Regions from separate parts of the Streptomyces sp. C genome, predicted to be linked through region 1. Evidence: riboswitches for the same ligand, from Rfam matches in the RefSeq annotation. Region 1 holds a riboswitch; each other region holds the start of a gene.
The links. Region 1 has a riboswitch for cobalamin ahead of SSNG_RS31350 (ABC transporter substrate-binding protein). Riboswitches for the same ligand answer to the same signal wherever they lie in the genome.
Positions count from the first base shown of each region.

Region 2: another riboswitch for cobalamin. It lies ahead of SSNG_RS24955 (energy-coupling factor ABC transporter permease); the one in region 1 lies ahead of SSNG_RS31350 (ABC transporter substrate-binding protein).
Region 3: another riboswitch for cobalamin. It lies ahead of SSNG_RS23740 (ribonucleoside-diphosphate reductase subunit alpha); the one in region 1 lies ahead of SSNG_RS31350 (ABC transporter substrate-binding protein).

Region 1 covers NZ_GG657750.1:6,997,536-6,999,790, forward strand. Annotated here, with positions in the region: gene SSNG_RS31345 (immunity 49 family protein) at 37-903, shown strand; cobalamin riboswitch at 1,085-1,228, shown strand; gene SSNG_RS31350 (ABC transporter substrate-binding protein) at 1,264-2,253, shown strand.
Region 2 covers NZ_GG657750.1:5,488,787-5,491,041, forward strand. Annotated here, with positions in the region: gene SSNG_RS24950 (energy-coupling factor ABC transporter substrate-binding protein) at 1-348, opposite strand, end outside; gene SSNG_RS24955 (energy-coupling factor ABC transporter permease) at 348-1,046, opposite strand; cobalamin riboswitch at 1,075-1,274, opposite strand; gene SSNG_RS24960 (flavodoxin family protein) at 1,394-2,113, shown strand; gene SSNG_RS24965 (hypothetical protein) at 2,141-2,255, opposite strand, start outside.
Region 3 covers NZ_GG657750.1:5,226,669-5,228,923, forward strand. Annotated here, with positions in the region: gene SSNG_RS23740 (ribonucleoside-diphosphate reductase subunit alpha) at 1-1,281, opposite strand, end outside; cobalamin riboswitch at 1,426-1,560, opposite strand; gene SSNG_RS23745 (GNAT family N-acetyltransferase) at 1,580-2,074, opposite strand; gene SSNG_RS23750 (Uma2 family endonuclease) at 2,153-2,255, shown strand, end outside.

The sequences.
Region 1 (2,255 bases):
CTGGAGAATACCTGGACATCGACTAAAGGGGGGCGTGTGCTCACGCGCATTCCACGCCACGCGTTCAGTACGGACAATGTGGCCGAGGCCATGGCGCCGATCATCAAGAGTGCCGAAGAGGTGCTTGCGGGGCTCGGAACATCAGAGGACGATCGCCATGACGCACTGACGCTCGCACTTGTTGCAGCCAAGTGGCACTGCCTCGCGGACCCCGTTGCGGATCGGTTCACCACGTGGCAGGCCTGGATCCTCGCCATGCAGACCGGCTCCGCGCTGTTCACGGCCGGCCAGGCAACCGAGGGGCCCGTCAGGTGCCGCGTCGGCGCCAATGGCGAGGAGAGGGAGCTGCCGGCGACGGGACCCCAGGAGTACCTGCACGCCGCCAACTGGCTCACCTCCTTCTACCTGGCGGCGATCTGCCGGGAGGACGAGCGCATGAACCGGCTCGCGCAGGTCCCCCTGCCGTTCCTCCGTGCGTCCGGTGCGGAGTTCGACGAGTACGTCTACTCGTGGGTGGAGACGCTCCAGAACCACCCTTTCGGGCGGCAGGAGACGTGGGACAGCCTGGTCCGCGCAGTAGAGGGCACGGACCCCGCACATGTTCAGATTGCCAGCCAGGAGCTGATGCTGAAGATCCTCTATCCGCCGCTCAACCTCTTCCACCGGTATGCGACCCGGGACGAGGAGCGGTTCAACGAGTCCTTGGCCGAGGCGCTCACCTGGCACAAGGAGTACTGGACTGCGAACGAGGCCCGTTCGAGGAGCGGCGAAGGCCTGGTCGCCCTCGGCCCGCTCGCGATCGCCTGCATGGCCCGTGATGCGGGTATGGCGATCCAGGTCGAGTCCGAGTATCTCCCGAAGGCACTCCTGGAGTTCGGCTGGGTCGGTGAAGTGGACGCCTGACGGCCGACTCCGGGGCCACCGCCAACGCGGTACGCGATGCCCTGCTTCACCACCGCGGCGTGGCGCGGAGGGTGAACCAAGTGGCCCTTCGCCGTGCCCCGGTACCGTGCTGCCCGCCGCACCCACACGATCCAGCGCCGGGGCGGGAGTTCCGGGCCGGGGGCGGGGTGCAAAGGACGCGTCTGGCAGACTTGGGCGGGTTGTCCCGGCGGTGCAGGACAGGAAACCGGTGTGAATCCGGTGCGGTCCCGCCACTGTGACCGGTCGCCGCGTGCGTGCGCGTGGGGGCCGGGAGTCAGACACTGACGCACCGCCTCTTCACTTCGACCGGGGACGAGGATCCCCCGGAGAGGCCTCACCATGTCGCGTGTCCGCGCCGCCGTGCGCTCCTTCCTGCCCTTCGCCCTTGTCCTGCCGCTCGCCGCCTGCGGCGGTCCTACCGGGGCCGAGCGGTCCGCGGGCGGGGCGCAGGCCGCGCCCGGGTTCCCGTACACCGTCACCAACTGCGGTGTCAGCAGCACCTACCAGGCGCCGCCCGAGCGCGCCGTCACCATGAACCAGCACGCCACCGAGATCATGCTGGCCCTCGGGTTGCAGGACCGGATGGCCGGGACCGCCTATCTCGACGACTCCGTGCTGCCCGCCTACCGGCCCGCCTACGACAGGATCAAGGTGCTGGCGAAGGAGTACCCCTCCAAGGAGGTGCTCCTCGGCGCCAACCCCGACTTCGTGTACGGCGGTTACGCCAGCGCCTTCGACAAGGGGCAGGGCCGGGACCGGGAAGCGCTGGCCAAGGCCGGCATCGGGTCCCGGCTGAGCGTGGAGTACTGCACCCAGGGCCCGGTCGGGCTCGAACAGCTGAGGACCGAGATCACCGAGGTCGCCCGGACCTTCGGCGTGCCCGAGCGCGGCGAGGAGCTCGTCCGGGACGAGCAGCGGCGCGTCGACGCCGTCACCGCACGGGTGAAGGACCGGGCCCGGCCGTCCGTCTTCGTCTACGACTCCGGCGAGGCCTCCGCCTTCACCTCGGGAGGCAACGGCATCGGCAACGAGATCGTCTCCCTCGCCGGGGGAACGAACGTGTTCGCCGACCTCAAGGACACCTTCGGCGACGTACCGTGGGAGAAGGTCATCGAGCGCGCGCCCGAGGTCGTCCTCATCTACGACTACGGCGGCACCACCGTGGAGGCCAAGAAGCAGCGCCTGTTGAACGACCCGGCGCTGGCGGAGGTTCCCGCCGTCAAGAACCGGCGGTTCGTCGTGCTGCCGCTCTCCTCCGCCGTGCTCGGCGTGCGCGTCGCCGACGCCGTCGAGTCCCTCGGCCGTCAGCTGCACCTCGACGCCCCGTGAGG
Region 2 (2,255 bases), 1.5 Mb from region 1:
CTGGGCATCGGCCTGGGCCTCCGCCTCGGCTTCGGCACGGGCGAGGGCCTGCGCCGCGCCCTGGCGGCGGCCCTTGCGGACGCCGAAGTAGTAGGCGAGCACGCCCGCCCCGAGCGCCGCCTGGAGGGCGAACAGCGCCGACTCCACCTCGCCCGACGGGGGCTCGTACAGCGGGGCGAACCAGGGCTCGTAGTCCGGCTTCAGCTCGGTGATGGCCGCCTCGGCCTGCGCGTCGGCGCCGGTGAACGGCTCCTCCTTGCCGTCGCCGAGCCCCAGCGCGAGCGGGATCACCGCCAGCGCCGCCACCAGGAGCAGCAGCAGGGTGTTGATCTTCGCGTTCCTGCTCATCAGAGGGCCGCCTCCTGCTTCGCCTGCTTGCCCCCGGTCAGCTTCGCGACACCGAGCCGGACCAGGTCCGACTTGCTGGACTGCATCAGCAGCCGCATCACGAGGACCGTCAGCAGGCCCTCGCTGATCGCGAGCGGGATCTGGGTGAGGGCGAAGATGCCCGCGAACTTCTCCAGGGAGCCCAGGAAGCCGCTCGCCGGGTCGGGGAAGGCCAGCGCCAGCTGGACGGAGGTGACGCAGTAGGTGACCAGGTCGGCGAAGAACGCGCCGAAGAAGACGGTCACCATCAGCGGCGCGCCGGACTTCCGCAGCAGCCGGTAGACCCCGTAGCCGGCCCAGGGCCCGGCGACGGCCATCGAGAAGACGTTGGCGCCCAGCGTGGTGAGTCCGCCGTGGGCCAGCAGCAGCGCCTGGAAGAGGAGGGTGATCGTGCCGAGCACCGCCATGATCGGCGGCCGGAAGAGGATGGCTCCGAGCCCCGTCCCCGTCGGGTGCGAACAACTTCCCGTCACGGAAGGGATCTTCAGGGCGGACAGGACGAACGTGAACGCACCGGACGCCCCGAGCAGCAGTGTGCTCTCTGGGTTCGCCTTCACCTCGCGGGTCAGCGCGCGGACCCCGTGGACGACGAAGGGGGCGGACGCGGCGCCCCAGGCGGCCGCGTGCAAAGGGGGTAGGAACCCCTCGGCTATATGCATGGGTTGGGAGACCTCTCCAGCACCTCGTGGATGGACGACGCGCCCCGGCCGGTCTCCTGGCTCACGGGTACTGATGCCCTGGCTCCGCCTTCCCGGGCCCGTGCGGTATCCCGCGCGGGCCCAGTGGCTTCCCGCGGGGGAGAGTGGAGCCGGACTTCCCGATCACAGTGGCGAGGGCCGCACCGGTCTTGCACCGGTTTCCCGAACACCAAGGCCAGACGACCCTAGTCGCCCGCACGGACCGTCACAACCCGGACCGATCCGGCCACCCGCCCGCCCACCCGCCGAGCACCCGTACGGGCCAGGCCCGCTGGCCGGTCCGCCGGGCCCCCGGCACGGTGGAGGGCATGGCCGCCGACGACAGCCCCCGGTACGAGGACCTCTCCGCCGTCTACGTCAACTGCACCCTCAAGCGCTCTCCCGAGACCAGCAACACCGAGGGCCTGATCGCCCGGAGCCGGGCCGTCATGGAATCGGCGGGCGCCCGCACCTCGCTGATCCGCGCCGTCGACCACGACATCGCCACCGGTGTCTGGCCGGACATGACCGACCACGGCTGGGAGAGCGACCAGTGGCCGGTCCTGTACAGCCAGATCATGGACGCGGACATCCTGGTGCTGTGCGGCCCCATCTGGCTGGGGGACAACAGCTCCGTCATGAAGCAGGTGATCGAGCGGCTCTACGCCTGCTCCTCCCTGCTGAACGAGCAGGGGCAGTACGCCTACTACGGGCGGGTCGGCGGAGCGCTGATCACGGGGAACGAGGACGGCGTCAAGCACTGCGCCATGAACATCCTCTACAGCCTCCAGCACCTCGGCTACGCGATCCCGCCCCAGGCCGACGCGGGCTGGATCGGCGAGGCCGGCCCCGGCCCCTCCTACCTGGACCCGGGCTCGGGCGGACCCGAGAACGACTTCACGAACCGGAACACCACGTTCATGTCGTGGAACCTGATGCACCTGGCGGCACTCCTCAAACGCGCCGGCGGCATGCCGGCCCACGGCAACCAGCGCTCCCTGTGGGACGCCGGCTGCCGCTTCGACTTCCCCAACCCCGAACACCGCTAGCCGGGCGGCTCCGGGGCGGCCACGGGGTCAGCAGGTGTTGGGGTGCGGGAAGTCCAGCACGAGCCGCTCGGGCGAGTGCAGGACGGAGGTCTTCCAGGTCGGCTGGGTGTCGAAGGCGGCGCCGAAGGTCACGTACCCCTCG
Region 3 (2,255 bases), 1.8 Mb from region 1:
GGTCTGGTTCGCGGTCCGGTTGGAGGCGTCCTTGAAGGTCATCCAGCCCTGGCCGGTCTGCGCGAGGGTGCGCATCATGCGGCCGTAGAGGTCGCGGGCCGGCATGGTCTTCTTGGCGAGGCCGGCCGCCTCCGCCTTGACGTAGGCGGCGTCGAACTCGTCGCCGTAGAGGTCGACCAGCTCGGGGACGTCGGCCGGGGAGAACAGCGACCAGTCGGCGTCGGCGTTCACGCGGCGCATGAACTCGTCCGGGATCCAGTGGGCGAGGTTGAGGTTGTGCGTACGGCGCTGGTCCTCGCCGGTGTTGTCGCGGAGCTCCAGGAACTCCTCGATGTCGGCGTGCCAGGTCTCCAGGTAGACGGCGGCGGCGCCCTTGCGGCGGCCGCCCTGGTTCACGGCGGCGACGGAGGCGTCGAGGGTCTTGAGGAACGGCACGATGCCGTTGGAGTGGCCGTTGGTGCCGCGGATCAGCGAACCGCGGGCGCGGATGCGGGAGTACGAGAGGCCGATGCCGCCGGCGTGCTTGGACAGGCGCGCCACCTGGTGGTAGCGGTCGTAGATCGAGTCCAGCTCGTCCAGCGGGGAGTCCAGCAGGTAGCAGGAGGACATCTGCGGGTGGCGGGTGCCGGAGTTGAAGAGCGTCGGCGACGACGGCAGGTAGTCCAGGCGGCTCATCAGCCGGTACAGCGAGGCGACTTCCTCGACGGCCTGGACCGAGTCGTCCTCGGCGAGGCCGCAGGCCACGCGCAGCATGAAGTACTGCGGGGTCTCGATCACCTGGCGGGTGATCGGGTGGCGCAGCAGGTAGCGGCTGTGCAGGGTGCGCAGGCCGAAGAAGCCGAAGCGGTCGTCCGCGCCCTCGGCGAGCGCGTGCTCGACCAGCGCGTCCAGGCGGGCGGCGTGGGCGGCGACGAACTCGGCGGTGCGGTCGGCGATCAGGCCCTCGCGGTGGCCGACGGCGACGGACTCGGCGAAGGAGGTCGCGCCCTGGCCGGCGGCCTCGTCGGCCACGGCCAGCGTCAGCAGGCGGGCGGCGAGCCGGGAGTAGGCGGGGTCCTCGGAGATCAGGCCCGCCGCGGCCTCGGTGGCCAGCCCGCGCAGCTCGGCCTCGTCGGCGGAGGCGCTGCGGCCGCGCAGGGCTGCGGCGGCGACCCGGCCGGGGTCGGTGTCGGGGAGGTCGGCGGTCAGCTCGGTGAGAGTACGCAGCAGCGCGGCCCCCGGGCCTTCGGTGGTGTCGCCAGAAACGGACTCGGCGCGCGGTGCGGAAGGCGCGATGGTCACGGCGGGAGCTCTCCCTCGCTCGGCCCGGTCTTCGGCGGATCGGGGCGCGGGGAGGCGCATGCGGGCGCGACCGGATCGCGTACTCACCGCATGGCGTCCACCGGCCCAACCGCGAGACCCGGACGTGTCGGCACCCGGTTCGGTCGATCCGGGCGCACTGTCGGCAGGTCCTCGGACTTTTCATACCGTTGCGGGACAGTTCCGGATTCGCACCGGATCCCCCTGCGGCGACAGCGAGGATGAGCATACATGTGGGGGGCCGCCCGTGCGCGACCCACCACATGTTGTGTCGGCGCGGCTACAGCTCCAGACGGTAGGTCAGCAGTTTCAGGGCGGGGATGGGCGACCAGTCGAGCTCGGGAGTGCGGACGAAGCCCAGTCGCCCGTAGATCCGCTGGGCGCCCAGCATGGCCGGCTGGGTGGACAGCACGAGGGCCCTGACGCCCAGGGCGCGGGCCCGTTCGGTGCAGGCGCGTACGAGGGCCTCCCCGACGCCCTTGCCGCGCGCCTCGGGCGCCACGGCGAGCATCCGGAATTCGGCTTCCTCCGGTCCGGCCACGTCCGCGAGCCGGCTGCCGGGTGCGGCGAACGTCACGCCCCCGAGCACCCGGCCGTCCTCGACGGCGACGAGCACCTCCCCGTCCCCGGCCCGCCCGGCGACGTCGCGCAGGACGTTCAGGTAGGTGTCGTCGTCGTTCAGGTCCAGCAGCCCGTCCCCGCTGTAGGCGGCTCCGGTGATCTCCCCGAGCCGCCCGTACTCGTCTTCCCTCGCCGTTCTGATCTCGATGTCCATGCCGCCGAGTGTGCCGGACGGGTGTCGGTGGTCGGCGCTATCGTCGAAGGAGCACCGTTGATGGAAGGTGAGCGAGGCATGACCGTGATGACAGACCGGCCCCACATGCTGACAGAGGACTTCGAAGCCGTCGCGCGCATAGCGGCCCGGGAGCGGGTGGGGACGCGGCTGGAATTCATCG